DNA from 2 places in the Streptomyces sp. NPDC048603 genome. Region 2 is predicted to be linked to the other one. Evidence: riboswitches for the same ligand, from Rfam matches in the RefSeq annotation. Region 2 holds a riboswitch; the other holds the start of a gene.
The links. A riboswitch is a leader RNA that binds a small molecule or an ion and turns the genes downstream of it on or off. The one in region 2 is predicted to bind glycine.
Positions count from the first base shown of each region.

Region 1: another riboswitch for glycine. It lies ahead of gcvT (glycine cleavage system aminomethyltransferase GcvT); the one in region 2 lies ahead of gcvP (aminomethyl-transferring glycine dehydrogenase).

Region 1 is NZ_JBICVY010000027.1:2,130-17,069, reverse strand. It holds gene ACGFQ9_RS37930 (hypothetical protein) at 1-705, shown strand; gene ACGFQ9_RS37925 (L-serine ammonia-lyase) at 778-2,160, opposite strand; gene glyA (serine hydroxymethyltransferase) at 2,530-3,786, opposite strand; gene gcvH (glycine cleavage system protein GcvH) at 3,811-4,191, opposite strand; gene gcvT (glycine cleavage system aminomethyltransferase GcvT) at 4,271-5,386, opposite strand; glycine riboswitch at 5,595-5,697, opposite strand; gene ACGFQ9_RS37905 (AAA family ATPase) at 5,967-6,671, shown strand; gene ACGFQ9_RS37900 (enhanced serine sensitivity protein SseB) at 6,785-7,522, shown strand; gene ACGFQ9_RS37895 (enhanced serine sensitivity protein SseB C-terminal domain-containing protein) at 7,586-8,326, shown strand; gene ACGFQ9_RS37890 (ABC transporter permease) at 8,837-9,832, shown strand; gene ACGFQ9_RS37885 (ABC transporter substrate-binding protein) at 9,857-11,638, shown strand; gene ACGFQ9_RS37880 (ABC transporter permease) at 11,756-12,757, shown strand; gene ACGFQ9_RS37875 (ABC transporter ATP-binding protein) at 12,778-13,863, shown strand; gene ACGFQ9_RS37870 (ABC transporter ATP-binding protein) at 13,860-14,940, shown strand, end outside.
Region 2 is NZ_JBICVY010000005.1:5,600-20,539, forward strand. It holds gene ACGFQ9_RS12875 (FHA domain-containing protein) at 122-949, shown strand; gene ACGFQ9_RS12880 (MerR family transcriptional regulator) at 999-1,730, shown strand; gene ACGFQ9_RS12885 (bifunctional nuclease family protein) at 1,784-2,257, shown strand; gene ACGFQ9_RS12890 (MerR family transcriptional regulator) at 2,459-3,109, shown strand; gene ACGFQ9_RS12895 (DNA polymerase IV) at 3,178-4,620, shown strand; gene ACGFQ9_RS12900 (PRC-barrel domain-containing protein) at 4,640-5,017, opposite strand; glycine riboswitch at 5,140-5,239, shown strand; gene gcvP (aminomethyl-transferring glycine dehydrogenase) at 5,442-8,327, shown strand; gene ACGFQ9_RS12910 (DUF5999 family protein) at 8,451-8,657, opposite strand; gene ACGFQ9_RS12915 (hypothetical protein) at 8,911-9,510, opposite strand; gene ACGFQ9_RS12920 (glutamate-cysteine ligase family protein) at 10,027-11,538, shown strand; gene ACGFQ9_RS12925 (CPBP family intramembrane glutamic endopeptidase) at 11,727-12,464, shown strand; gene ACGFQ9_RS12930 (NAD-binding lipoprotein) at 12,549-14,600, opposite strand; gene ACGFQ9_RS12935 (PhzF family phenazine biosynthesis protein) at 14,720-14,940, opposite strand, start outside.

The sequences.
Region 1 (14,940 bases), on a different contig from region 2:
ATGCGCATCACCCGTACCGTCGCCGGCCTGGTGGCGGCCACCGCCGCCGCGGCCCTGCTGGCCGGCTGCAGCACGCCGGCGGCGAAGCCGGAGAAGACCGCGTCCGCGGGGGTCACCCAGGCCCCGCCGGGCGGCCCGGCCGAGCTCGACCCGGAGCCGCGCCCGCAGGACCAGAACCTGCTGGCCTGGACCGGCGACCCGAACGACGCCGGCCATGTCACGGCCCAGTCCTCCGCCGGGGTCGGCGGCCGGGTGACCCTGGTCCGGATCGTCCTGCGCGAGCGGACCAGCTGGTCGAACATCTGGCTGGGACTGGCCGGGATCGACCCGAACGCCCAGCTGGCCGACTGCTACCTCGGCGTGTACGACGCCAAGGGCGTCCTCCGCGGATCCACCGCTGACGTCTCCCCGCAGCTGATGACCGACGCGATCGCCAAGCCGCTGGCCCTCCAGAAGCCCTTCACCGCCGAGCCGGGCACCTACTTCATCGCGCTGCTGCTGAACGGCAGCTGGGCCACCAACCTGCTGACCCTGAAGGCCACCGGGGCCGGTATCTCGGTGAACGCGGGCCTGACCCCGCCGAACCTGCGCTACAGCACCGTGCTCACCGGGCAGACCGCCCTGCCCGCCACCCTGGACCTCACCCAGCAGTCCACCAGCACCATCAACACCGGCTGGGCCAGCCAGTGGTACGCCGTCTCCTGACGCGACGGTGGGGTGCGCGCCCCGCCGGGCCCGCACCCCACCGGTATCAGCGAGCGGTGAGCGTCGGCACTCTCAGCACTCGATGACGTTGACCGCGAGGCCGCCGCGCGCGGTCTCCTTGTACTTGACCTTCATGTCGGCGCCGGTCTCCTTCATGGTCTTGATGACCTTGTCCAGCGAGACCTTGTGGCTGCCGTCCCCGCGCATCGCCATCCTCGCCGCGGTGACGGCCTTCACCGCGGCCATGCCGTTGCGCTCGATGCACGGGATCTGGACCAGGCCGCCGACCGGGTCGCAGGTCAGGCCGAGGTTGTGCTCCATGCCGATCTCGGCCGCGTTCTCCACCTGCTCCGGGGTGCCGCCGAGCACCTCGGCCAGCGCGCCCGCCGCCATGGAGCAGGCGGAGCCGACCTCGCCCTGGCAGCCGACCTCGGCGCCGGAGATCGAGGCGTTCTCCTTGAACAGCATGCCGATCGCGCCCGCGGCGAGGAGGAAGCGGACCACGCCGTCCTCGTCGGCGCCCGGGACGAAGTTCACGTAGTAGTGCAGGACGGCCGGGAGCACGCCCGCGGCGCCGTTCGTCGGGGCGGTCACGACCCGGCCGCCGGCCGCGTTCTCCTCGTTCACCGCCATCGCGTAGATCGTCGTCCACTCGCTGCGGTGCAGCAGCGGGTCGCCCTCGGTGCGCAGCTGGCGGGCGGTGGCGGCGGCGCGCCGCTTGACCCGCAGACCGCCCGGCAGGATGCCCTCGCGGGACATGCCGCGGGAGACGCAGGCCTGCATGACCCGCCAGATCTCCAGCAGCCCCTCGCGGATCTCCTCCTCGGTGCGCCAGGCCTTCTCGTTCTCCAGCATCAGGGAGGAGATCGACAGGCCGGTCTCGCGGGTCAGCCGGAGCATCTCGTCACCGGAGCGGAAGGGGTACTTCAGCACGGTGTCGTCGAGCTTGATCCGGTCCTCGCCGACCGCGTCCTCGTCGACCACGAAGCCGCCGCCGACCGAGTAGTACGTCTTCTCCAGCAGCGGGGCGCCCGCCTCGTCGTAGGCGAAGAGGGTCATGCCGTTGGCGTGGTACGGCAGTGAGCGGCGGCGGTGCAGGATCAGCTGGTTCGGCTCGTCGAAGTCGATCTCGTGCACGTCGCCTATCTCCGCGCCGAGCAGCCGCAGCCTCTTGTTCTGCCGGATGCGCTCGACCTCGTCGTCGGCCTTCTCGACGTCGACCGTACGCGGGGAGTAACCCTCCAGACCCAGGAGGACGGCCTTGGGGGTGCCGTGGCCGTGGCCGGTCGCGCCCAGGGAGCCGTACAGCTCGGCCCGGACCGAGACGGTCTGGGCGAGCAGGCCGTCCTTCTTGAGCCGGTTCACGAACATGCGGGCGGCACGCATCGGCCCGACGGTGTGGGAGGAGGAGGGACCGATGCCGATCGAGAAGAGATCGAAGACGGAAATGGCCACGGTGGCGGACTCCCTTGTCTGCTCGTGGGGTGGGAGGGCAGGAGAGGTGATTTTTGTGGATTTTGTCCGGCAGACGAGCGTATCGCGCCGACGTGAACGACTCGCTTGCGGAAGGGGGCCGTGAGGGGTCGGCCGGGCGTGAATCGGCTCACGCTCTCCGGCCGCCGTCGAGGCCGGCCGGTGTGCTGCTGGAGGGGTGCGGTGCCGGGCTGCGGGTCCGGTACCGGGGCGGTCGGGTCCGCGTGGAGCCCGCGCGTGACCCGTGCGGGTCCGCCCAGGGCCCTGCACGGCGCCGGCGTACGGCCGGCACGGGAAGGAAAAGGGCCCGGCCTGTGGAGAACAAGGCCGGGCCCCTGGAACCGACGCCTGTTACAGCGACGGGTACAGCGGGTGCTTCTCGGCCAGCGCGGTGACGCGGGCCCGCAGGGCCTGGACGTCGTACGTCGGCTTGAGGGCCTCGGCGATGATGTCGGCGACCTCGGTGAAGTCCTCGGCGCCGAAACCGCGGGTGGCCAGGGCCGGGGTGCCGATCCGCAGGCCCGAGGTGACCATCGGCGGCCGCGGGTCGTTCGGGATCGCGTTCCGGTTGACCGTGATGCCGACCTCGTGGAGGCGGTCCTCGGCCTGCTGGCCGTCCAGCTCGGAGTTGCGCAGGTCGACCAGGACCAGGTGCACGTCCGTGCCGCCGGTGAGCACGTCCACGCCCACGGCCTTCACGTCGTCCTGCACCAGGCGGGCGGCGAGGATCTTCGCGCCCTCCAGGGTGCGCTCCTGGCGCTCCTTGAACTCCTCCGAGGCGGCGACCTTGAAGGAGACCGCCTTGGCCGCGATCACGTGCTCCAGCGGACCGCCCTGCTGGCCGGGGAAGACCGCGGAGTTGATCTTCTTGGCGAGCTCGGCCGTCGACAGGATGACACCGCCGCGCGGACCGCCGAGGGTCTTGTGCGTGGTGGTGGTGACCACGTGGGCGTGCGGCACCGGGTTCGGGTGCAGGCCCGCGGCGACCAGGCCCGCGAAGTGGGCCATGTCGACCATCAGGTACGCGCCGACCTCGTCCGCGATCCGGCGGAAGGCGGCGAAGTCCAGCTGGCGCGGGTACGCGGACCAGCCGGCCACGATCAGCTGCGGCTTGGACTCCTTGGCCAGGCGCTCGACCTCGGCCATGTCGACCTGGCCGTCCTCGCCGACGTGGTACGGGACCACGTTGTAGAGCTTGCCGGAGAAGTTGATCTTCATGCCGTGGGTCAGGTGACCGCCGTGGGCCAGGTTCAGGCCCATGATCGTGTCACCCGGCTTGAGCAGCGCGAACATCGCGGCGGCGTTGGCCTGTGCGCCCGAGTGGGGCTGCACGTTCGCGTGCTCGGCGCCGAACAGCGCCTTGATCCGGTCGATGGCGATCTGCTCGACCACGTCGACGTGCTCGCAGCCGCCGTAGTAGCGGCGGCCCGGGTAGCCCTCGGCGTACTTGTTGGTGAGGACGGAACCCTGGGCCTCCATGACGGCGACCGGAGCGAAGTTCTCCGACGCGATCATTTCCAGGGTCGACTGCTGGCGCACGAGCTCGGCGTCGACGGCGGCGGCGACGTCCGGGTCAAGCTCGTGCAGAGGGGTGTTCAGTACAGACATCTCTATCCCTGGTGTGGTGGGAGGTCAGCCCGCGGTGAACGCGGTGTACTCGTCGGCGGACAGCAGGTCGTCCTCGCCGCCCGTGATCTTGACCTTGAACAGCCAGCCGCCCTCGAACGGGGCGGTGTTCACGAGCGCCGGGTCGTCCACGACGTCCTGGTTGGCCGCGGTGACCTCACCGGTCACCGGGGCGAACAGGTCGCTGACCGACTTGGTGGACTCCAGCTCGCCGCAGGTCTCGCCGGCGGTGATGGTGTCGCCCACCTCGGGGAGCTGGGCGAAGACGACGTCACCGAGGGCGTTGGCCGCGTACTCGGTGATGCCGACGGTGGCGACGCCGTCCGCGTCGACCTCCGTGACCCACTCGTGTTCCTTGGTGAAGCGCAGCTGCTGGGGGTTGCTCATGACCTGATTCTCCTGGATGAGGGGAGTGCTGATGAACGTTGGTCTTGAAACGTGAGACGGGTCCCGGAAGGGAACGGCGTCACTTCTGCCGCTTGTAGAAGGGCAGCGCGACGACCTCGTACGCCTCATGGGTACCTCGAATGTCCACACCGACGCCGGAGGTGCCGGGCGCGGCGTGCTCCGCGTCGACGTACGCCATCGCGATCGGCTTGCCCAGGGTGGGGGACGGGGCGCCCGAGGTGACCTCGCCGATCACCTGGCCGCCGGCGACCACCGCGAAGCCCGCGCGCGGCACGCGGCGGCCTTCCGCGATCAGGCCGACGAGCTTGCGCGGGGCCTTGGTCTCGGAGAGCTCGGCGGCGGCCTGCAGGGCCGAGCGGCCGACGAAGTCGCCCTCCTTCTCGAACTTCACGACCCGGCCCAGGCCCGCGTCGAACGGGGTCAGCGCGGTGGTCAGCTCGTGCCCGTAGAGCGGCATGCCCGCCTCCAGGCGCAGGGTGTCCCGGCAGGACAGGCCGCACGGGACCAGGCCGGCGTCCGCGCCCGCCTCGGTCAGCGCCTGCCACAGCGCCACGGCGTGCTCGGGCTTCACGAACAGCTCGAAGCCGTCCTCGCCGGTGTAGCCGGTGCGCGCGATCAGCGCGGGCACCCCGGCCACGGTGCCGGGCAGGCCCGCGTAGTACTTCAGGCCGTCCAGGTCGGCGTCGGTCAGCTGCTTGAGGATGCCGGGGGACTCCGGGCCCTGGACGGCGAGCAGCGCGTAGGCGTCGCGGTCGTCGCGGACCTCGGTGTCGAAGCCGGCGGCGCGCTCGGTCAGGGCGTCGAGCACGATCTGGGCGTTGGAGGCGTTGGCGACGACCATGTACTCGGTCTCGCCCAGGCGGTAGACGATCAGGTCGTCCAGGATTCCGCCGTCCTCCCGGCAGATGTGGGTGTAGCGGGCGCGGCCCACGCCGACCGTGGAGATGTTGCCCACCAGCGCGTAGTCCAGGGCCTTGACGGCCTCGGGGCCGGTGAGGGTGATCTCGCCCATGTGGGAGAGGTCGAACAGGCCCGCCTTGGTGCGGACGGCGTTGTGCTCGTCGCGCTCACTGGCGTACCGCAGGGGCATGTCCCAGCCCGCGAAGTCGGTCATGGTGGCACCGAGCTCACGGTGCAGCGCGTCGAGCGCGGTCAGACGGGGGGCATTGCTCATCGGTACGGCTCCCAGGTCCCAGGGCATCGGCATGACATGACGAGGACGATCCTCCCCATCTGTCATCGGAACCTGAGAGGTTCGCCGAGAGTCTCTGTCACGTACGGAACCGGATCGGTCACCCGTGGACCGGATCGCGTACGGGGTCGGGCTCGGCTTGCACCTTGGGTGGAACCGCGGCGGAGCGCGGCTCGCTTTTCAGATCTGCCTCATCCACGCGGTGCGGGGCCTGAGAGATTCAAGGGAGGTTCTTGCTCCTTCGGCGCCCGGCGCCCTCGAAGGGGCTGCCGGGACTCTCCCGCGCGGATTCAAGCGGCCGGTATGCAGTTGGGTGTCCAGTTGGCGCACATCATTGCACGGGATGCGGCCGGATGGGCGGCCGGGCCCGGAAGTGTGTGCGGGAGGCCACGTCCCGCGACCCCGCCCGCCGGGCTGCCCGACGGCCCTCCCGCGGTCTCGAAGGCCGGACGGGCCCGGCGGAACCGGAACCGCGGGATTACCGTCTCTTTACACTCAGTGGGAAAGGGTCCTGGGAACTCCTGGTGAATCCCGGTGACCCGATTCGGGGGAGGCGAGTGCGGTGCGGAGACTCGGACTGACGGCGACGGCGACGGCGGCGGCATCGGCGGCGGCGACGTCGGCCGCGGCGGCGGGCGTACCGGTGCAGCGCGGGGTCCCGGCGCGGGCGGCGGAGGGCACGGCCCCCGTGACCGCGGTCCGCGACCTGCGGGGCCGCGCCGCGGGCCCGTCCTGCCTGGGCTTCGCCGAGGGCGACATCGTGGTGGTGTCCGGGCTGCCCGGCGGCGGCAAGAGCACGCTGATCAAGCGGACGGTCGCGGAAGAGGACGCCGCCATCGACTCGCAGGACGTCCGCGAGCGCTGGGAGCACCGGATGCCGGCCGCCCTGCCCTACGGGCTGTACCGCCCGCTGGTCCGGATCGCGCACTACGCCGGCCTGGCCCGGGTCCTGCGCTCCGGCCGCTCCGTGGTGGTCCACGACTGCGGCACCCAGGCCTGGGTCCGCGGCCTGCTGGCCCGCGCGGCCCGGCGCCGGGGCCGCGACCTCCACCTGGTCCTGCTGGACGCAAGCCCGGCGGAGGCGCTGTCCGGGCAGGCGGCCCGGGGCCGGGGCGTCACGGCGTACGCCTTCGCCCGGCACCGGGGCGCCGTCGGCCGGCTGCTCGGCTCCGTCGCGGCCGGCCGGCTCCCGGCGGGCTGCGCCTCCGCGACCCTCCTGGACCGCGCCGCGGCCAACCGCCTCACCCGCATGGCCTTCCGCGGGTAGCCGGTCCCGCCGGCCCCGGCCCGGTGCGGGCACCTCCGCCGAGGTGTGGGCGATCGTGCCGCAGGGCGGTGCTCTAACCTCGGGCACGAACGCAGGAGCAGGGAGGCGCAGGGATGCAGGGGCAGGAGGGCGGCTGGCCCGCCAACGAGCTGGAGCAGGTGCTGGGGGCCGCGCTGGGCGACCCGGAGGCCGGGCCCCGCATTCTGGAGGTCCTCGCCCGGAGCAGTGTCTGGGTGCCCCTGCCGGCCGGCGGCGGGCCGGACAGCGCCAGCCTGCGGCTGCCCACCATGGACATCGGCGGAGCGGCCTACGTCCCCGTGTACTCCAGCGAGCAGCAGTTCCTCGCCTGCGCCGGCCCCGGCATGGACTTCGCCGTCGCCCCGGCAGCCGAGTTCGCCCGCGGCCTGCCCCCGCAGCTCGGCATCGCCCTGAACCCCGAGGGTGCCGTCGGCGTCCCGCTGCCGCCGCCCGCCGTCGCCGAGCTCTGCCGGGCCGGCCAGGTCCCGTACGGCGGCCCCAGCGGAGGCCGGGTCCGGCTGTTCGAGCCGGACTGGCAGGAGGACCCCGTCGACTTCCTCGCCGCCGCGGGGGAGGAGTTCCGGGCCACCGGCGTCGTCGCCTCCGCCCACCGCTGCCTCGCCAGCGTCGAGGGCGGAGCCCCCGAGCTCTACATCGGTGTCCGTCTGCTGGGACAGCGGCCCGAGGAGCGGGACGTCCCGCTCGACGCCCTGGCCCGCGCCCTGAACCGGGTCCAGCCGCCGTGGCCGGTACACCTGATCCTGCTCGACGCCACCGACGATCTGGTGGCCGAGCACATCCGCGAGCGCGTGCGCCCGTTCTATCTGCCCTAGGCACCCGTAAGCTGGTGGCCTTCCGGGCTGACGGGCGGACAAAGAGACGAAGAGGGGTACCGGGTGAGTGCGTCAGGCACGGCCGCGGCCGGGCGGGTCGAGCACATGCTGCGCCAGGTGGCCCCCGGGCGTTATGACAGCTATGAGTCACTGCTGCACGCGCTCGGCGAGGGCCGGCTGTGGATGCTGCTCTGGCAAGGGCAGCCCGGTTCCCCGGACGCCCAGTACGGCGGCATGGAGGTCGAGGGGCTCGGCTACGCGCCCTGTGTGACCTCCCCGCAGGAGCTCGCCGCGAGCGGCTGGAACCGCGCGTACGAGGTGGTCACCGGCCGGGACATCGCCCGCGCCCTCTACCCCGACCGCTGGGGCCTGTGGATCAACCCGCACGACCCGGGCGGCGGCCTCGGCATCCCCTGGGCCGACCTGCGCCGCGTGGCCACCGGCCTGGACCGGATGCCGGCCGGGCCGCTGCGGCTCTCGGAGCCCGCGCTGGAGCTGCCGCAGTTCTACGGGCTGCTGACCCAGCACGCGCACCGCACCCCCGCCGTCCGCTCGCTCCGCCGGGCCTGGGTGCAGCCGGCCCTCGGCCAGCCGTACCTCGCCGTCGGGCTCGACCTGTACGACGCCTCGCCCGCGGCACTGGAGTCGGTGCGCGAGATGATGCGCCAGTCGGTGACCGCCGTCCCCGAGGGCGTGCCGGTCTGCACGGTCGCGCTCGCCGACGAGCACGACCCGGTCGCGATGTGGCTGAGGGCCCAGGCGCGCCCCTTCTACGACCGCGAGGCGCAGGCGTCCGGCTACTGAGACATCCCGCGACCCCCTCCGGGGTGGTCCGCGCGCCGGCATCGGGCCGCACGGAACAGATCGTTCTGTGCGGCCTTTGTGTTGTCCGGATTTGGGCGGTCCTTGGGCCCAAATAACGCACAGCTGGCGACAGTTGGGCACGATGTCCACTTCCGTACCGAACGGACTGTGTTGCTCCGCTGAGACGGCAATGAAGTCCGGATAACGGGAACCCGACCCTCACATCACGGTTGCGCATCCATTCATCTGCGGGTCTGGCGGCTGGTCGACGGCCCGATGAAGACTCCCCCACCAAGAGCCGATCAGTCCTCCCAACCGAGGGGTCGGCGCGCGCAGTTCGCACGCGGCATCCGCAGCACCTACTGCACCACCGTTCGCCGTACCACTCGCAGCACTCTGCAGCAATCGCACTGCCCTGTACTCGCACTCACAGCGCCACTCCGCACCAACGCCGCCACAGCGGCGGGCATGGGCCGGCTCACCCGTCGGCCGAGAGGGGTCCCCACCACGATGACGGCACCACTGCATGACACGAGCGCGGAACAAGCACCCGCGGCCGTTGCCGTAGCCGACGTCCCAGCCAAGGCCATCGAAGGCCGCTCACCGGGCCGGATCGCCTGGATGCGGCTCAAGCGCGACAAGGTCGCACTGACCGGCGGCATCGTCGTGATCTTCCTGGTCCTGGTGGCGGTCTTCGCGCCGCAGATCGTGAGCCTGCTGGGCCACCCGCCCAACGAGTTCCACGAGGAGATGATCGACCCCGAGTTCGGCACCCCCATCGGCTCCTTCGGGGGCATGAGCTCGGACTACCTGCTGGGCGTGGAGCCGGTCAACGGCCGCGACATCTTCAGCCGGATCGTCTACGGCGCGCGCATCTCCCTGACCGTGGCCTTCCTGGCCGCCTTCGTCTCGGTGATCATCGGCAGCCTGCTGGGCGCCCTCGCGGGCTTCCTCGGTGGCTGGGTCGACGCACTGATCAGCCGGGTGATGGACCTGCTGCTGGCCTTCCCGCAGCTGCTCTTCACCATCGCCCTGGTCTCCGTTGTCCCCAACTCCGTCTGGGGCTTCGAGGGCACCGGCGTCCGGATGGGCGTCCTGGTCATCGTCATCGGCTTCTTCGGCTGGCCGTACATCGGGCGCATCGTCCGAGGCCAGACCATCTCGATGCGCGAGCGCGAGTACGTCGAGGCCGCCCGCAGCCTCGGCGCCGGACGGGGCTACATCCTGATCAAGGAGCTGCTGCCCAACCTGGTCGCGCCGATCCTCGTCTACACCACGCTGATCATCCCGACCAACATCCTGACGGAGGCGGCCCTCAGCTTCCTCGGTGCCGGCGTCAAGCCTCCCACCGCGTCGTGGGGAAAGATGCTGTCCGACGCCGTCCCCATTTACCAGGACGCCCCCATGTTCATGGTCGTCCCCGGTCTCGCGATCTTCATCACCGTCCTGGCGTTCAACCTCTTCGGGGACGGGCTGCGTGACGCACTCGACCCCAAGGGCAGCTGAACCGCTTCAACGATTCACCCACTCATGGAGGTTGGACCCATCGTGATCCGCAGAAAGCAGGCACTCGCGATCACCGCAGTGATCGCCGCTCTGTCGCTGACCGCCGCGTGCGGTGGCGACGGCGATGACACCAAGGCCGACAAGGGCGGCGCCTCCGGTGCCGCCTTCGACGCCGCGACCAAGGGCGTCGTGAACGCGTCCGACAAGAAGGGCGGCGAGCTCAAGCTCTGGTCGCCGCAGGACGTCGACTACCTCGACCCGGCGCGTGCCTACTACGGCTTCGTGTGGAACATGCAGCGCCTGTACGTGCGCCAGCTGCTCGCGTACGACAGCAAGCCCGGCAAGGACGGCACCAAGCTGGTCCCGGACCTCGCGCAGTCGCTGCCCGAGATCAGCAACGACGGCAAGACCTACACGCTGAAGCTCAAGGACGGCGTGAAGTTCGAGGACGGCACGCCGATCACCTCGAAGGACATCAAGTACGGCATCGAGCGCGTCTTCGCGCAGGACGTGCTGTCCGGCGGTCCGACGTACCTGATCGACGTCCTCGACCAGGGCCAGAAGTACCCCGGCCCGTACAAGGACACCGACCCGAACAAGATGGGTCTGAAGTCGGTCCAGACGCCGGACGACAAGACCATCGTCTTCAACCTTGCGTCCGCAAACTCGGACTTCAGCTACCTGCTGGCCATGCCGTCCTCCTCGCCGGTCCCGGCGGCCAAGGACACCGGCGCCAAGTACACCAACCAGCCGGTCTCCACCGGCCCGTACAAGGTCGAGAGCTTCACCGCCGGCAAGGGCGCGACCCTGGTCCGCAACGAGCACTGGGACCCGAAGACCGACACGATCCGCAAGGGTCTGCCGGACAAGGTCTCCTTCACGGTGACCACCAACGCCGAGGACATGGACCAGCGCCTGCTCAACGGCGACATCGACCTCGCGGTCGACGGCACCGGTCTGCTCACCGCGGCGAAGAACAAGGTCCTCAAGGACGAGAAGCTCAAGCAGCACGCGGACAACCCGTTCACGGGCTACATCCGCTACATGGTCTTCCCGCAGACCGTGGCGCCGTTCGACAACATCGAGTGCCGCAAGGCCGTCATCTACGCGGCCGACCCGAAGTCCCTGCAGACCGCCCGTGGCGGCCCGACCTCCGGTGACCTCGGCGCGAACATGCTGCCGCCCGGCATCCCCGGCTCCGACAAGTCCTACGACCCGTGGGGCCTGACCAAGGGCGAGCCGCAGACCGACAAGGCCAAGGAGGCCCTGAAGGCGTGCGGCAAGCCTGACGGCTTCGAGACCACCATCGCGGTCCGCAACAACCGTGCCGCCGAGGTCAAGACCGCCGAGTCCCTGCAGGCCGCGCTCGACAAGGTCGGCATCAAGGCCAAGATCGACCAGTACGACGGCAAGCTCTCCTCCTCCACGATCGGCTCGCCCGAGAACGTGAAGAAGAAGGGCTACGGCATCATCGTCATGGGCTGGGGCGCCGACTACAACTCCGGCGCGGGCTTCCTGCAGCCGCTGGTCGACGGCTCCTTCATCCTGCCGAACGGCAACAACAACTACTCCGAGATCAACGACCCGGAGATCAACAAGCTGTTCGACGACGCCGCTGCCGCCAAGACCCCCGAAGAGGCCGCGCCGTTCTACACGGACATCAACAAGAAGGTGATGGAGAAGGCCCTGTACCTGCCCATCAACTTCGACAAGGCCTTCGTCTACCACAACCCGCGTCTGACGAACGTCTACTTCAACGAGTCCCTGGGCAAGATCGACCTCGCCACCGTGGGCGTCGTCAAGTAACAGTCAGGCACGTGCCTTCACCGCACATGCGCTAGTCCGAAGGGCAGGTGAAGGCCGCAGGCGGCGGCTGCCGTCCCCACAAGGGGCGGCGGCCGCCGGCCCTGGCGGCCGACTGCAGTGCTCGTCTACCTCATCCGGCGACTCTTCAACGTCGTCGCCACGCTGCTGGTGGTCTCCGTGGTCACCTTCGGCATCTTCTTCGCGGTGCCGAAGATCACCGGGTCCGATCCCGCGCTGATGTACGCCGGCCGCGAGACCAATGAGACCGCCCTGGCGGGCATCCGCGTGAAGATGGGCTTCGACAAGCCCATCTCCGAGCAGTACTTGCTCTTCGTGAAGGGCATCGTCGCAGGCCGGGACTACGACAACGGCGTCGACACGACGCACTGCCCGGCCCCCTGCTTCGGCTACTCGTTCAAGAGCGAGACGCCGGTGTGGGACATGATGCTGGACCGTATCCCGGTCACCGTCTCGCTCGCCCTGGGCGCGGCCGTGATCTGGGTCCTCGCGGGAGTCATGACCGGCGTCATCTCGGCACTCAAACGCCGGACGGCGATCGACCGGACAGTGATGGTCGGCGCCCTGGCCGGTGTCTCGCTGCCGATCTTCTTCACCGGCATGCTCGCCCCGGCGGTCCTCGTCTACGGCCTGGGCTGGCTGGACGTCTCCAACTACCGGCCGCTCACCGAAGACCCGGCAGCCTGGCTCAACAGCATGATCCTCCCCTGGGTCACCCTGGCCTTCCTCTTCGCCGCCACCTACGCCCGCATCACCCGCGCCACGATGCTGGAGGTGCTCGGCGAGGACTACATCCGCACGGCCCGCGCCAAGGGGCTCACCGAGCGGGTGGTCATCCGCAAGCACGCCCTGCGCTCCACCCTCACCCCGCTCGTCACCATGTTCGGCCTGGACTTCGGCGGACTCCTCGGCGGCGCCGTCCTCACCGAGACCACCTTCAACTTCCAGGGCCTGGGCACGGCGGCAGTCGGCGCGATCAGGGACGGCGACCTGCCCGTGATCATGGGTGTCACCCTGCTCGCGGCGCTCTTCGTCGTGATGGCGAACCTGATCGTGGACATGCTGTACGCCGTCATCGACCCGCGCGTGAGGCTGACGTGACCGAGAACCGCACCACCCCCCTGATCCCGGAGCAGTCGGGGCCCCGCAGTGAGACCGGCGGCGAGACCCGGGAGGCCTTCCTCTCCGTCCGCGACCTCAAGGTCCACTTCCCGACCGACGACGGCCTGGTCAAGTCCGTCGACGGGCTCTCCTTCGACCTGGAGCGCGGGAAGACCCTCGGCATCGTCGGCGAGTCCGGCTCCGGCAAGTCGGTGACCTCGCTGGCCCTCATGGGTCTGCACCGCACCGGCAACGCGCGCAGCCGCCCCACCATCGGCGGCGAGGTCTGGCTCGACGGCGAGGAGCTGCTCCGCGCCGACGCCGACGAGGTACGCCGGCTGCGCGGCCGCAAGATGGCGATGGTCTTCCAGGACCCGCTGAGCGCCATGCACCCGTACTACACGGTCGGGCACCAGATCATCGAGGCGTACCGGACGCACCACGACGTCGACAAGAAGACCGCGAAGAAGCGGGCGGTCGAGATGCTCGACCGCGTCGGCATCCCCGAGCCGGGCCAGCGCGTCGACGCCTACCCGCACGAGTTCTCCGGCGGCATGCGCCAGCGCGCGATGATCGCGATGGCCCTGGTCAACAACCCCGAGTTGCTGATCGCGGACGAGCCGACCACCGCCCTGGACGTCACCGTCCAGGCGCAGATCCTGGACCTGATCCGGGACCTGCAGAAGGAGTTCGGCTCCGCCGTCATCATGATCACGCACGATCTCGGGGTGGTCGCCGAGATGGCCGACGACATCCTGGTGATGTACGGCGGCCGGTGCGTGGAGCGCGGTTCCGCCGAGAAGGTGTTCTACGAGCCCAAGCACCCCTACACCTGGGGCCTGCTCGGCTCGATGCCGCGCATCGACCGCGACCAGACCGAGCGCCTGATCCCGGTGAAGGGCTCCCCGCCCAGCCTGATCAACATCCCGAGCGGCTGCGCCTTCAACCCGCGCTGCCCGTACGCCGACGTACCGAAGGACAACCTGACCCGGACGGTGCGTCCGGAGCTGGTGACCCCGGACGGCGACCGGCACTGGTCCGCCTGCCACATGTCGCAGGAGGAGCGGACCCGGATCTGGACCGAAGAGATTGCGCCGAAGCTGTGACCGACATCAAGAAGACGGGCGCCGACGCCGAGCAGAGCGGCGCCGCGACGCTTCCCGCACAGTCCGCGGCCTCCCCGGAACCCCTGCTCAAGGTGACCGGCCTGGTCAAGCACTTCCCCATCAGCAAGGGGCTGCTGCGCCGCCAGGTGGGCGCCGTCAAGGCCGTCGACGGCATCGACTTCGACGTCCGCCGCGGTGAGACCCTCGGCGTGGTCGGCGAGTCCGGCTGCGGCAAGTCGACGATGGGCCGGCTGATCACGCGGCTGCTGGAGCCCACGGGCGGAAAGATCGAGTTCGAGGGCAGGGACATCACGCACCTCGGCGTCTCGGGCATGCGCCCGCTCCGCCGCGACGTACAGATGATCTTCCAGGACCCGTACGGCTCGCTGAACCCGCGCCACACCGTCGGCGCGATCGTCTCGGCCCCGTTCAAGCTCCAGGGGGTCACCCCGGAGGGCGGGGTCAAGGCGGAGGTCCAGCGGCTGCTGTCCCTGGTGGGCCTGAACCCGGAGCACTACAACCGCTACCCGCACGAGTTCTCCGGCGGCCAGCGCCAGCGCATCGGCATCGCCCGCGCGCTCGCGCTCAAGCCGAAGCTGGTCGTCGCGGACGAGCCGGTGTCCGCGCTGGACGTGTCGATCCAGGCCCAGGTGGTCAACCTGCTGGACGACCTCCAGGAGGAGCTGGGCCTCACCTACGTGATCATCGCCCACGACCTCTCGGTCATCCGGCACGTCTCGGACCGCATCGCGGTCATGTACCTGGGCAAGATCGTGGAGCTGGCGGACCGCAGCTCGCTCTACGAGTCCCCGATGCACCCGTACACCAACGCCCTGCTGTCGGCGGTCCCGGTCCCGGACCCCCGCCGGCGCGGGGCGAAGAGCGGCCGGATCCTGCTGAAGGGCGACGTGCCCTCGCCGATCGCCCCGCCGAGCGGCTGCCGCTTCCACACGCGCTGCTGGAAGGCGACGCAGATCTGCAAGACGCAGGAGCCCCCGCTGCTGGCGCTGAAGACCGGTCACCAGGTGGCCTGCCACCACCCGGAGAACGGCCCGGACCAGGCGCCGGGCGACGCGG
Region 2 (14,940 bases):
GTGCGTGGTGGAAACTGTCTGGTGGTTACGGACGTTGTGAGAATGTCCGGGTCGGCAGGTGTGTCATTCGGAGTTCGTCCTGCCCCACGGGCGGGTCTGTTTCGGTCAAGGGGAATCGCCCGTGAAGTTGTTTGAGAAGTTGTTCGGCAAGAAGAACCGTGAGGAAAGCGGTGCGGCCAAGCACCGTGCGGGTCACGGGGAAGGGCAGGGCGACCGGCCGCTCTTCCGGGACGAGGTCGCCGGCCAGGGCGACCTCCCGGGAGGTCAGGGCGCGTCGGCCGCTGACCCCGCCGGTACCGCACGCATAGGCTTCGGTGACCCGTCAACCTCGACTGCGGGTGGAGGGTTTGACTCCGACCCGTACGCCACTCATGTCTCCGCGGGGCAGCCGCGGCCCGGGGAGGCGTCCGCGTCGGCCGACCAGGTGTGCGGCAGGTGCGGTCACCGCGCCCGGGCGACCAGCCGTTTCTGCTCGAACTGCGGCGCGCCGCTGCGGGCGGGGCTGACGCCGGAGCGGGCCTCGGAGACCACGTCCACCATCTCGATCTCGGGCCTGGAGGCCTACGAGGCCGAGGTGACCGGACAGCACCCGTCGCCCACGCTGTCCCCCGAGGCCCAGGCCGCGGTGGAGGCGCTCCCGTCGGGCTCCGCGCTGCTCATCGTGCGGCGCGGTCCGAACTCGGGCAGCCGCTTCCTGCTGGACGGTGAGCTGACCACGGCGGGCCGGCACCCGCAGAGCGACATCTTCCTGGACGACGTCACCGTCTCCCGGCGGCATGTCGAGTTCCGCAGGAGCCCGGACGGCGGCTTCACCGTCGCCGACGTCGGCAGCCTCAACGGCACGTACGTCAACCGGAACCCGATCGACTCCGTCGCCCTGAACAGCGGCGACGAGGTGCAGATCGGCAAGTACCGGCTGGTGTTCTACGCGAGCCAGCGAGGCATCTGACTCTGAATTCCCCCCGGGCTTCCGTCCGGGGGCATCCCAGGGAAGGTCCATGCTGCGTACACCGACGGGCGGTGCCGGGAACGGCGCCGCCGGCTCGGCGGAGCGGCTGGTGAGCATCGGGTCGGTGCTCGCCATGCTCCGCGACGAGTTCCCCGAAGTCACGATTTCGAAGATCCGTTTCCTGGAAGCGGAAGGGCTCGTGGAGCCCCGGCGCACCCCGTCCGGATATCGCAAGTTCAGTGCCGAGGACGTCGAGCGGCTGGCTCGGATCCTGCGGCTGCAGCGTGATCACTACCTCCCGCTCAAGGTCATCCGTGACCAGCTCGACGGGCGCGAGCCGGGTGAGCCGGCCCGGATCCCGGGCCCGGCGGCGCACGGCGACGAGGCTTCCGGTGCCCCGGAGCGGGCCACGGTCGGCAAGGTGGGCCGGGCCGAGCTGCTCGCCGCCGCCGAGGTGGACGAGGCGCAGCTGGCCGAGTGGGAGTCGTACGGCCTGGTGGCGGAGACGCCGGAGGGCGGTTTCGAGGCCCAGGCGGTCGCCGTGGCCAGGCTGGTGGCCGATCTCGGCCGGTTCGGGCTGGAACCCCGTCACCTGCGGGCCATGAAGGCGGCCGCGGACCGGGAGGCCGGGCTGGTGGAACAGGTGGTGGCACCCCTGCGCCGGCACCGCAACCCGCAGACCAGGGCCCATGCCGAGGCGACCATGAAGGAGCTCGCCGGGCTGTCCGTACGGCTGCACGAGGCCCTGGTGCAGACGGCCCTCGGGGTACGTCTGAACTGAGCGGGTGCCGCCCCGACTACCCAAACCCACACGGCAGGTCCTAGGGTTGCTGTGTGAACGAGCTCGACGTTGTGGGTGTCCGGGTGGAAATGCCCTCCAACCAACCGATCGTGCTCCTGCGTGAAGTGGGAGGCGACCGGTACCTCCCCATCTGGATCGGTCCCGGGGAAGCGACCGCGATCGCCTTCGCCCAGCAGGGCATGGCGCCTGCGCGGCCGCTGACGCACGACCTGTTCAAGGACGTGCTGGACGCGCTCGGAGAGGAACTCACCGAGGTCCGGATCACGGATCTGCGGGAGGGGGTCTTCTATGCGGAGCTGGTCTTCGCCAGCGGGGTGGAGGTCAGCGCGCGGCCGTCCGACGCCATAGCGCTGGCGCTGCGCACGGGTACGCCGATCTACGGCAGTGACGGGGTGCTGGACGACGCGGGGATCGCGATCCCGGACGAGCAGGAGGACGAGGTGGAGAAGTTCCGCGAGTTCCTCGACCAGATCTCGCCCGAGGACTTCGGGACCAGCAACCAGTGACGCACCGGCCACCGGTGACATCGATGAGATCGGTGCATGGTGGCGGGTGTTCCACCCCATTCGAGTAGCCTTTCCCCGATTCAGGGCACGGGAAACCACTCTCAGGGTGATTATCACTCGGCGTGCCGAGTGTGGCGATCGTTGACGCTGCCCTGGTGACTGCCTACCGTCGAGATGGCAGGTCAAGGACGGAGGGTCGGCGTGAGAGTCACGGGCGACGGTACGACCGGGGGCGTCCCCGCGCGGGGTGAGGGCGGGCCCTACCCGCTGCACGGGAGTGCGGTGGGTTCCGCGCGCCGGTCGCCGGAATGCGCGGCCGTGGCGCCGGTCGGGCCGGCCGGTGGCGGTGGGCAGGCCCGCGAGCAGATCGGCTACCGGGGACCGACGGCCTGTGCCGCGGCGGGGATCACGTACCGGCAGCTCGACTACTGGGCGCGGACCGGACTGGTCGAGCCCAGCGTGCGTCCGGCCTACGGCTCGGGCACCCAGCGCCTGTACAGCTTCCGCGACGTGGTCGTCCTGAAGATCGTCAAGCGTTTCCTGGACACCGGGGTGGCGCTGCAGAACATCCGTACGGCCGTCCAGCACCTGCGCGAGCGCGGCTTCGCGGACCTGGACCGGCTGACGCTGATGAGCGACGGCGCGACCGTGTACGAGTGCACCTCGCCGGACCAGGTCGTCGACCTGCTCCAAGGCGGCCAGGGCATCTTCGGGATCGCGGTGGGCGTGGTCTGGCGGGACGTGGAGAACGCGCTCTCGCAGCTGCACGGGGAGCGCGTCGACACGGGGGAGACCCTGGTCGGCCACAACCCGTCCGACGAGCTCGCGGCCCGGCGCAACCGGGCCGTCTGACCCCCGCCGGGCCGTCCGGTGTGACACGTGTGACCCGGCTGTCAGTGGGGTGAGGCAGCATCGGGGGTGTGAGAGCCGCGCCGACCATCCTCCACCTGGACATGGACGCCTTCTACGCCTCTGCCGAGCAGGCGGCGAAGCCCAGCCTGCGCGGAAAGCCGGTGATCGTGGGCGGGCTCGGGCCGCGCGGGGTGGTGGCCACCGCCTCGTACGAGGCACGGCGCTTTGGGGTGCACTCCGCGATGCCGATGGGCCAGGCACGGCGGCTCTGCCCGAACGGCGCCTACCTGTTCCCCCGCTTCACCCTCTACCGGGCGGTCAGCGACCAGGTCATGGAGCTGCTGCGGGCGCTGTCGCCGCTGGTCGAGCCGCTCAGCCTGGACGAGGCCTTCGTGGATCTCGAGGCGGGCGGGGTCGCCTTCGACTCGGCCTCGGCCCGGGCTGTCGGGGAGCGGCTGCGGGCGGACATCCGGGCGGTGACCGGACTCAGCGGATCGGTGGGCCTGGCCGGGTCGAAGATGCTGGCCAAGGTGGCCTCCGAGGAGGCCAAGCCGGACGGGCTGATGATGATCGAGCCGGGCACGGAGCGGGCGCTGCTGGCGCCGATGCCGGTCCGGACCCTGCCGGGGGTGGGGCCGGCGACCGGGGAGCACCTGCGCCGGGCCGGGATCACCACGGTGGGGGAGCTGGCCGAGGCGGGCGAGGACGAGCTGGTCCGGATGCTGGGGCGCGCACACGGTGTGGCGCTCTACCGGATGGCGCTGGCCCTGGACGACCGGGCGGTCGTGGCCGAGCGGGACGCCAAGTCGGTCTCGGTGGAGGACACCTTCGACGTGGACCTGCACGACCGGGTCCGGATCCGCTTCGAGGTGCAACGGCTGGCGGACCGGTGCGTGGGCCGGCTCCGCGCCTCCGGCCACTCGGGCCGCACCATCGTGCTCAAGGTGCGCAGGTACGACTTCTCCACCCTGACCCGGTCGGAGACCCTGCGCGGGCCCACCGACGACCCCGCGGTCATCCGCGAGGCGGCCGGCCGGCTGCTGGACGGGGTGGACACCACGGGCGGGGTGCGGCTGCTCGGCGTGGGGGTGTCGGGCCTCGCGGACTACACCCAGGAGGACCTCTTCGCCCAGACCCTCGCGGCTGAGCCGGACGGGGCTCCCGAGGCCCCTGTGGAGCCCGTGACGGCCGAACCGGTCCAGGAGGCCGAGACCCCGGTCGAACGGCGCTGGCCGGCCGGGAGTGACGTCCGGCACGCCCTCTACGGTCCGGGCTGGGTCCAGGGCAGCGGGGTCGGCCGGGTCACGGTCCGCTTCGAGCAGCCGTGGTCGCCGCCGGGCCGGGTGCGGACGTTCCTGGTCGACGACCCCGAGCTGGAGCCGTCGGAGCCGCTGCCGCTGATCGAGCCGGCGGCAGCGGGCGACCTGCCGGTCCCGTGGCACACCCCCGCCCCGGCGAGCGCGGCGGAGCCCGCGGAGGGCGCCCGGGGCCGCCCGGGGGACGCGGCGTAGGTCCTCTCGTGGACGCGGCTCAGCCGTCGTCGCCCGCCAGCCGGCCGAAGTCCCTGTCCTGGCCGTTGCGGAAGTCGCTCGGCAGGGCCACGTCCAGGCCGTAGTGGTGGTACAGCTGCAGCTCCTGCTCGGGCGAGAGGTGGCGGCCGACCCCGAAGTCCGGCGCCTCCTTGATCAAGGCGCGCTCGAACGGGACCCGGAGGGTGTCGTTCACCAGCTCGCTGGGCTCCAGGGGGACGAACGCGTCCCGGCTGAACAGGCCCGTGCGGACGGCCGCCCACTCCGGGACGCCGGTCGCGTCGTCGAGATAGACCTCGTCGACGGTGCCGATCTTGACGCCGTTGCGGTCGAACGCCTTGCGGCCGATCAGGCTGCGCGGATCGATGTCGGTCTGCACGGTCCCTCCATATGGTCGCAACTCCTCCGTAAGGACAACGAAAGGGCATATTCGGGGAGAGGGCCACTTGAGGGAGCCACGGAAGGCCCGGGAACGGCGCTGGTAGTCTGGGTGACGGCTGTCGACCCCGTGCGGGAGAGTCCTCCGACCGAGCCGGGACGGAGGCGCCGAAGGAGCAAATCCTCCCCGGAATCTCTCAGGCAGACGTACCGCATGGACGAGGCCACTCTGGAAAGAAGGGTGGACGTCGGGACCGCGGTGCCGACACTCCTCCCTCACCGACGGTGAAAGCCGGCGTCACCGGGCGACCCCCGGGAGCCGGTGAAGCTCTCAGGTTGAGATGACAGAGGGGGAGGCCGTCCGGGTGCCCGCCGTGGTACCCCTCGCAGGTCGCGCAGACCAGCAGACCAGGAGGCCTCCGTACATGACCGCCAACCGCATTTCGCTCTCCCAGCTGGAGCGGGGCATCCCCTTCGAAGAGCGCCACATCGGCCCCGACGCCGAGGCCCAGGCGAAGATGCTCGCCCAGGTCGGCTACGGCTCCCTCGACGAGCTCACCGCCGCCGCGGTACCGGATGTGATCAAGAGCGCCGGCGCTCTGAACCTGCCCTCGGCGCGTACCGAGGCCGAGGTCCTCGCGGAGCTCCGCACCCTCGCGGACCGCAACCAGGTGCTGCGTCCGATGATCGGTCTCGGCTACTACGGGACCTTCACCCCGCCCGTGATCCTGCGCAACGTGATGGAAAATCCGGCCTGGTACACGGCGTACACGCCGTACCAGCCGGAGATCTCGCAGGGCCGTCTGGAGGCGCTGCTCAACTTCCAGACCGTGGTCGCCGACCTGACCGGTCTGCCCACCTCCGGCGCCTCCCTCCTCGACGAGGGCACCGCCGCCGCCGAGGCGATGACGCTCGCCCGCCGGGTCGGCAAGGTCAAGGGCGGGGTCTTCCTCATCGACGCCGACACCCTGCCGCAGACCATCGCCGTGATCGAGACCCGCGCCGAGCCGCTCGGCATCGAGGTCGTCGTCGCCGACCTGTCCGAGGGCATCCCCGCGGAGATCGCCGAGCGCGGCGTCTTCGGTGTCGTGCTCCAGTACCCGGGCGCCTCCGGTGCCGTCCGGGAGATCAAGGCCGTCATCGACCAGGCCCACGAGCTCGGCGCGATCGTCACCGTCGCCGCCGACCTGCTGGCCCTGACCCTGCTGGTCTCCCCGGGCGCCCTGGGCGCGGACATCGCGGTCGGCACCACCCAGCGCTTCGGCGTCCCGATGGGCTTCGGCGGTCCGCACGCCGGCTACATGGCCGTCCAGGACAAGCACGCCCGCTCGCTGCCCGGCCGCCTGGTCGGTGTCTCCGTCGACGCCGACGGCAACCGGGCGTACCGCCTGGCCCTGCAGACCCGCGAGCAGCACATCCGCCGCGAGAAGGCCACCAGCAACATCTGCACCGCGCAGGTGCTGCTCGCCGTCATGGCCGGCATGTACGCCGTCTACCACGGCCCGGAGGGTCTGAAGACCATCGCCCGCCGCACCCACCGGTACGCCGCGCTGCTCGCGGCCGGTCTCACCGCCGGCGGGGTCGAGCTGGTCCACGGCTCGTTCTTCGACACGATCACCGCGCGGGTCCCGGGCAAGGCCGCCGAGGTCGTCGCCGCCGCCCGCGAGGCCGGCATCAACCTGTACCCCGTCGACGCCGACCACGTCTCCGTCTCCTGCGACGAGACCACCCTGCGCGCGGACATCGAGGCCGTCTGGGCCGCCTTCGGCGTCACCGCCGACCTCGAGGCCCTGGACGCGTCCGCCGCCGACACGCTGCCCGAGGGCCTGCTGCGCTCGGACACGTACCTGACGCACCCGGTGTTCCACCAGCACCACTCCGAGACCGCGATGCTGCGCTACCTGCGCAAGCTTTCGGACAAGGACTACGCGCTGGACCGCGGCATGATCCCGCTGGGCTCCTGCACCATGAAGCTCAACGCGACCACCGAGATGGAGTCGGTGACCTGGCCCGAGTTCGGCCAGCTGCACCCCTTCGCGCCGATCGACCAGGCCCAGGGCTACGCCACGCTCATCCGCGAGCTGGAGGAACGTCTCTGCGAGGTCACCGGCTACGACAGCGTCTCCATCCAGCCGAACGCCGGTTCCCAGGGTGAGCTGGCCGGCCTGCTCGCGGTCCGCGCCTACCACCGCGCCAACGGCGACGAGCAGCGCACCGTCTGCCTGATCCCCTCCTCGGCGCACGGCACCAACGCAGCCAGCGCCGTGATGGCCGGCATGAAGGTGGTCGTGGTCAAGACCGCCGAGGACGGCGAGGTCGACGTCGAGGACCTGCGCGCCAGGATCGAGCAGCACCGTGACGAGCTCGCCGTGCTGATGATCACCTACCCGTCCACCCACGGCGTGTTCGAGGAGCACGTCGCGGACATCTGCGCCCTGGTCCACGAGGCCGGCGGCCAGGTGTACGTGGACGGCGCCAACCTCAACGCCCTGGTCGGCCTGGCCAAGCCCGGCCACTTCGGCGGCGACGTCTCGCACCTGAACCTGCACAAGACCTTCTGCATCCCGCACGGCGGCGGCGGCCCGGGCGTGGGCCCGGTCGGGGTGCGCGCGCACCTCGCGCCGTACCTGCCGAACCACCCGCTGCAGCCGACCGCCGGTCCGGAGACGGGCGTCGGCCCGATCTCGGCCGCCCCGTGGGGTTCGGCCGGCATCCTGCCGATCTCCTGGTCGTACGTGCGCCTGATGGGCGGCGAGGGCCTCAAGCGCGCCACCCAGGTGGCGGTGCTCGGCGCGAACTACATCGCCAAGCGCCTGGAGCCGCACTACCCGGTGCTCTACACCGGCCCGGGCGGGCTGGTCGCGCACGAGTGCATCATCGACCTGCGCCCGCTGTCGAAGTCGACCGGCGTCTCGGTCGACGACATCGCCAAGCGCCTGATCGACTACGGCTTCCACGCGCCGACGATGTCCTTCCCGGTGGCCGGCACGCTCATGATCGAGCCCACCGAGTCCGAGGACCTGGGCGAGATCGACCGGTTCTGCGACGCGATGATCGCCATCCGCGCCGAGATCGAGAAGGTCGCCTCCGGCGAGTGGCCGGCCGGCGACAACCCCCTCGCCAACGCCCCGCACACGGCGGCCGCGCTCGGCGGCGAGTGGAACCACCCGTACACCCGCGACGAGGCGGTCTTCCCGGGCGGGGTCGTCGCGTCCGAGAAGTACTGGCCGCCGGTGCGCCGCATCGACGGTGCCTTCGGTGACCGGAACCTGGTCTGCTCCTGCCCGCCGCTGGACGAGTACGACAACTGAGGTTGGTTCCGTGCAGGTCCGTGAACGACCGATGTCCGTGAACGACCGACGTCCGTGAACGGCTGAGGGGCCGGTCCGGGGGAGTGATCCCCGGGCCGGCCCCTCGGCCGTTGTCCGGAGCCGTCAGGCGGCCTTCACCACGTGCGCCGCCGCGAGCGGGCGGTGCGGGGCGATGATCTGGCCGTCCGGCAGCAGCTCACCGGTGTCCTCGAAGAGCAGGACGCCGTTGCACAGCAGGCTCCACCCCTGCTCCGGGTGGTTGGCCACGGGCCGCGCGGCCTCCCGGTCGGCGGAGTCGGCTGATGGGCAGGCAGGCTGGTGCTGGCACATGGATGCGTTCTTTCGCTGCGGTGTCGTCTGTGTGCTGCGGCTCGATGCGTTGTTCATGGCCGCCCCCCGTATCGATCGCGGTTGGTCAGGATCCCAGTGTTGCCCCGCGGGCTCTGCTCCGCAGGGATTTCCCGGTAGCTGTCCTCTGGGATTGATGACGCATCACTCGTGCGGGCGGTTCAGCTCAACTCCCCTGCCAATTCGGATGGTTATGGCCTGGCCCGGGGGGACTAGGCCGAATGGGGCAACCGGGTCAGGCGGCCGCCTCACCCGCGAGCGCGGGCGGGGTGAGCCGGTGCGTCATCACCGGGAGCAGCTCCGAGAACGGATGCGGCCGGTACGCCGCGATCCCGGGCGGGGCCGGTGCCAGCGGGACCAGCAGGTCGGCGGCGTCCGGCAGGCCCCCGGCGGGATCCGCCCCGGGTGCCCCGTGCAGCCACAGGGTCAGCATGTACAGCTCCGGTACGGACAGCAGCCGCGGCTGGTAGGAGGCGCCCAGCGCACTCAGGGATTCGGCCTGGCGCAGCGCCCGTTCGGTGGCCGCGACGTACGGCCCCTCGAAGAAGTGGGAGAAGGCCCAGCCGTCGGGGGTGAGACGGGTGTCGGCGGCGGCCACGAACCGGTCACCGCTGCGGATGAGGAACCGCCAGGCCGCCAGACGGGTGCGGGGTGGCCGGCCTCCGGCGCTCACCCGGTCCAGGACATGGACGGGAAGCGGGAGTTCGGCCGTCACCGGTCCCTGCAGGGCGCGCAGGGCCGGGGTGTGATCGTCGCGGACGGCGGTGGGGGAACCGAGTGCCGCGAGAACGCTGCGCAGGGCGGGCGCGGGGGCCGGGGGGACATGCAGCGGCATGTGGGTCGCCTCTCACTTGGGAGACCGGTGGGAAGAACAGTGCGTGCGGAGGGCGCTGTCGCATTCTGGGGCCAGAGGGGGGCTGTGGGGCAATGGCCGCGCGCCAACTCTGTGCCCAGTCTGCGGAGTTTATACGACATGTGTTCACACGGTGTTTCGGCTAGCCGTCCCGTCAATTGCCGACAAGGCGCATACCGGTCCCGCTGTCCTGGAATTCATGCCGAGAGCGCGCGAAAGACTCGCGCTGACCTCGGAGGTTACCCGAAGCCTGCTCGGCTGGAAAGCATCGGTATTGCGATCGCCCGAACTTCGGCAAGTCCGGCGGGCAATGTGCATCCGGCAAGGTGCCGGGTGAATGTGCCAGGGCGCGGGCGGCGCGCCGGTGTGGCCGAACCGGCGTACGCTCCCCGGCCGTCGCGCCCCCTCCGCGTTAGGGATCGCGCCCCCGGGGCATCATCGACCGTAACGCGCGCGCCCGGGTGGCCGGGTGGGGCCCGCTCGAGGAGGGACGCTTCGATGGGGGAGAAGGTCGTGGCAGGCGGATTCGACCTGTCCGATCGGCAACGGTATCGGAGGAAGCTCCACGAGTGCCTGGAGGGACTGGAGCAGCTTCTGGCCGAGAAGAGGTTCGATCGCCCCAAGAATCTCATGGGTCTTGAGATCGAATTGAATCTGGCGGGTTCCGACGGTCTGCCGAGAATGGTGAACGCCCAGGTTCTGGAGCGGATAGCGAGTCCGGATTTCCAGACCGAACTGGGAATGTTCAACCTGGAGCTCAACATACTCCCGCACCGGCTCGGCGGACGGGTTTTCGACCAGCTCACCGAGGAGATCAGTGCCGGACTGGGTTACGCCCACCGGCATGCCGCCGAGGTCGACGCCGGCGTGGTGATGATCGGCATCCTTCCGACGATCTCGCAGGCCGACCTGGTGGCCGCGAACCTCTCCGCGGTGGACCGGTACTCGCTGCTCAACGAGCAGATCCTGATGCTGCGGGGCGAGGACTTCCACCTGGACATCGACGGGGTGGAGCGGGTCAGGTGGACCGCCGGGTCGATCGTGCCGGAGGCCGCCTGCACCTCCGTCCAGTTGCACCTGCAGGTCACCCCGGGCCGTTTCGCGGACGTGTGGAACGCGGCCCAGTGCGTGACGGCGGTGCAGATCGCGGTCGGCGCCAACTCGCCCTTCCTGTTCGGCCGGGAGCTGTGGCGCGAGTCGCGGCCGCCCCTGTTCCAGCAGGCCACCGACACCCGGCCGCCGGAGCTCCAGGCGCAGGGCGTGCGGCCGCGGACCTGGTTCGGTGAGCGCTGGGTGGACTCGGTGTACGAGCTCTTCGCCGAGAACGTCCGCTACTTCCCCTCGCTGCTGCCGATCTGCGACGAGGAGGAGCCGCTGCGGGTGCTGGCCGAGGGCGGGGTGCCCAGCCTGCAGGAACTGGTCCTGCACAACGGCACGGTGTACCGGTGGAACCGGCCGGTGTACGGGGTGGCCGACGGGCTGCCGCACCTGCGGGTGGAGAACCGGGTGCTGCCCGCTGGTCCGACCGTGACCGACGTGGTCGCCAACGCGGCCTTCTACTACGGGCTCGTCCGCACCCTCGCCGACGAGAAGAGCCCGGTGTGGAGCCGGCTGCCCTTCGCGGAGGCCGAGGCCAACTTCGACGCCGCGTGCCGCTACGGGATCGACGCCAGGCTCCGCTGGCCGCGGCGGGGCCGCTCGGGCGGGCTGGCGAGCGTACCGGCGGTCCGGCTGGTCCTGGACGAGCTGCTGCCGATGGCCGCCGCGGGACTGGACGCGTGGGGCATCGAGCCGGCGGACCGGGACCATTACCTGGGCATCATCGAGGAACGGTGCCGGCGGCGGGTGAACGGGTCCACCTGGCAGGTGGACACCTACCACCGGGGACTGGCCGGCGGCCTGGACCGGGACGCGGCACTGGCCGCGACCACCCGGCGCTACAGCGAGCTGATGCACAAGGGCGACCCCGTCCACACCTGGCCGGTGGGGCTTCCCGACCTGCCCGGGTGACCGTCCCTGATCCTCTCCCCGATCTCCTCCCCGCTCCCTTCGCCGCTCCCTCCGGTCCCCCTTCCGCCGTCGGCCAGGCAGTATGGGGTGATCGGAACGGGATCACGGGACGGGAGCGGGGCGTGCGGGCGGAACCGGTGCTGGAGGAGCTGCGCGAGGACGGGCGGCGCAGCCTGCTGCGCACCGAGATGCTGCTGGTGCTCGCCCTGTCGCTGGGCGCGAGCGGTGTCTCCTCCCTGATCAGTTTCATCGGCTCGCTGACCCGGCCCGGCGGGCTCAAGGACCAGGCCGCCACGCTCAACGGCTCGTACGCCCCCGGCCGGCCCTGGCTGGACCTGGCCTGGCAGCTGTTCGGCATCACCACCGCCCTGGTGCCGGTCCTGCTGGTGGCGCACCTGCTGACCCGGGAAGGGGTCGGCGGGCTGCGCGTCCTCGGCTTCGACCGCAGCCGGCCCGGGCCGGACCTGGCCCGCGGAGCGCTGGTCGCGGCGGGCATCGGCAGTGCCGGGCTGGCGTTCTACCTGGGGGCGCGGGCCTCCGGGTTCAACCTGACGGTGGTGCCGGAGGCGCTGCCCGAGGTGTGGTGGAAGTTCCCGGTGCTGATCCTCTCCGCCGTGCAGAACGCCGTGGTGGAGGAGGTCATCGTGCTGGCCTACCTGCTGCGCCGACTGGACCAGCTGGGCTGGTCGCCGAGGGCCTCGCTGCTGGGCAGTTCGCTGCTGCGCGGCTCGTACCACCTCTACCAGGGCATCGGCGGGTTCATCGGGAACGCGGTGATGGGCGCCGTGTTCGTCCTGCTCTACCGGCGGTGGGGACGGGTGGGCCCGCTGGTGGTTGCGCACTCCCTGCTCGACATCGTGGCCTTCGGCGGGTACGCCCTGCTCGCCGGAAAGGTGGGCTGGCTGCCCACCCCCGGCGGGAGTTAGGCCGTGTCTTTCGGATCATGCCGGGCCCGTGGCGGGCTGATCCGGCCTGATCCAAAAGACGCGGCCTAGCCCCCCGGCCGGCTCCTACCGTGCCGCGGCGCACTGCGGCAGGGTGGCCGGGCCGGGGGCGGTGCGGCTGCCCGTCACGACGATGACGCTGTCGCCCGGGGCGAAGGTGATCCGGTCGGCCTTGGCGGGGTTGATGCGGACCCCGAACCGCGGTGGGCGGGTGGACTGCCCGTGGATCCGGTAGCCGATGGCCGAGTGGCCCTGGCGGCGGGCCGATTCCACCACCGTCCGGAAGGCGACCTCGGTGCCTGGGCGCACGTATCCGGAGGCCGGCCGGAGGGAGATCTCGCTGCCGTGCGGGGAGAAGAGGTCGTCGAAGAGGCGGGCGAGGTCGCGGTTCTCGGCGATCTGGGTGAGCAGCAGGGCGATCAGGCGGCCGTTGACGACGAAGTCGTCCCCCCGGTTGACCGGGGCGAGCACCCTGCTGCGGTCGTCGTTCATCTCGGCCACCACGTGGATCTCACGGCCCAGGGTCCGTTCCAGTTCGCGCAGGTGGAGGAGGGTCACCAGGGTCCGGCCGTCGGACACCCAGCCCTCGGCGTCCCCCTCCTCCTCGTGGGCGAGGACCACGACGTGGTCGTAGCGGCCGACGTCCAGGCCGCGCAGTGTCTCCGGGTCGGTGACGTCGCCGTCCCGGAACGTGGTCTTCAGCAGGCCCGCGCCGGGCCCGTCACCGGGGGCGGGATCCGTGGCCACCACGTCCAGCACAGAGCCGGGGGCGGCGTACTGCGCCAGCAGCCCGACGACCAGCGGCGCCCGCCGGTTCCAGCCGAGCAGGAGCACGGACTCGGGGTGGGCGGGGTGGCACACCTGCGCGGTGATGGCCGAAGGGTCGGCGGCGGACGGGTCGGCGGCGGGCGGGCCGCCGCCGAGGACGACGGTGTCGTCGTCGCGGGAGATCGCGACGACCGCGTCGCCGGGGCCGATCGGGGTGGTGGAGGGAGGATTGAGCAGGAGCGAGCCGTCCGCCGCGCGCAGGCCGATGACCGACGAGGTGTCATAGGCGAGCAGCGCGTCTCCGTAGGTCCGTCCGGCCAGCCGGGGTTCCTCGGTCATGTAGATCTCGTCGCCCGCGTAGTCGAGGAGCTCCAGGTAGACGAGGGGAAGGCCCGGCTGACGGCAGGTCTGCACGATGAGCCGGGCCAGGATCTCGTCGTGGCTCAGGACGCAGGTCCCGGATCCGCCGGCGAGCTCGGCCGCGACGCGGTTGGCGCCCGACCGCACGGCGGTGACCACGTGGGGCCGGTGGCCGCCGGGCCGGTCGGCGCCGGCGCTGTTCAGGGCGAGCAGGGTCCGGACGATCCGGACGTCGGCGGTGGCGTCCGGCGGGGTGAGGACGATCACCGAACGGGCGGTGGCCGTGCCGACGAGGGCGATGTCGGCGGGGTCGTCGGTGCGGCCGGTCCGGCAGATGACCCGGGTGGGGCCGGTGCGCGGCACCTGGGTCCGGATCTCGTCCTCCATCTCCACCTTGTCGCGGTCGGCGAGGACCGCGACGGCCGCCCGGCGGCGGTTGGAATTGGCCTCGGCCAGTTCGGCGATCATCGGGAACACCTGGTCGGACCACCCGAGCAGCACGGTGTGGCCCTGCTCCAGCACCACCGAGCGGCCCTTGCGCAGGTCCATGATCCGGCGGTTGAGGCCCGCCGTGATCAGGCCGACCAGGGCGCTGGCGAAGAACAGCCCGACCAGGGAGACGAGGAGGGAGAGCGCCACGAACGCGGGGCTGCCGACGGGGCTGCCGAGTTTGAAGACGCCGGCCACGTTCTTCCAGACCCCGAGCAGCAGGGTGCGGGAGGTGGTCGGGACGTTCTCGTCCACGTGGACCAGCAGGGCCCCGGCCGGGACCACGACGGCCAGGCAGAGCAGCGACAGCCAGCCGATCAGGGCGGTGGTGCCGCGGGTCATGGTCGTGTCGAACCAGTAGCGCAGGCGGAGACGCAGGGGCGGGGCGGGCGGTGGCTGCGGGCCGGGCCGGGCGTGCGGGTCGGGGGTGACGCCGGGGGTGGCGCCGGGCGTTAAACGGGTGCCGGGGCCGGTGCCGGGGCCGGGGTGGGCGGGAGTCATGGTCGTACCTCCATCGGAACTCTCGGCACGCTACCGGTCGCAGCCTGTGACCGATGACCTTCCGCCGTTCCGCCGTACCGCCGTCCCCCGTATTGCTGACGCCGGCCCGGGTCCCGCACTCAGGGGCGTGCGAGCAGTTCGCCGTCGATCACCGTGACGGCCCGGCCGGTGAGCAGGGTGCGGTCGCCGGCCAGGGTGACCTTGACCAGGCCGCGGCGTACGCCGCCCTGGAGGCCGGTCAGTGTGTCGCGGCCGAGGCGGGCCGCCCAGAACGGGGCGAGCGCCGTGTGGGCGCTGCCGGTGACCGGGTCCTCGTCGATCCCGACGAGCGGGAAGAAGC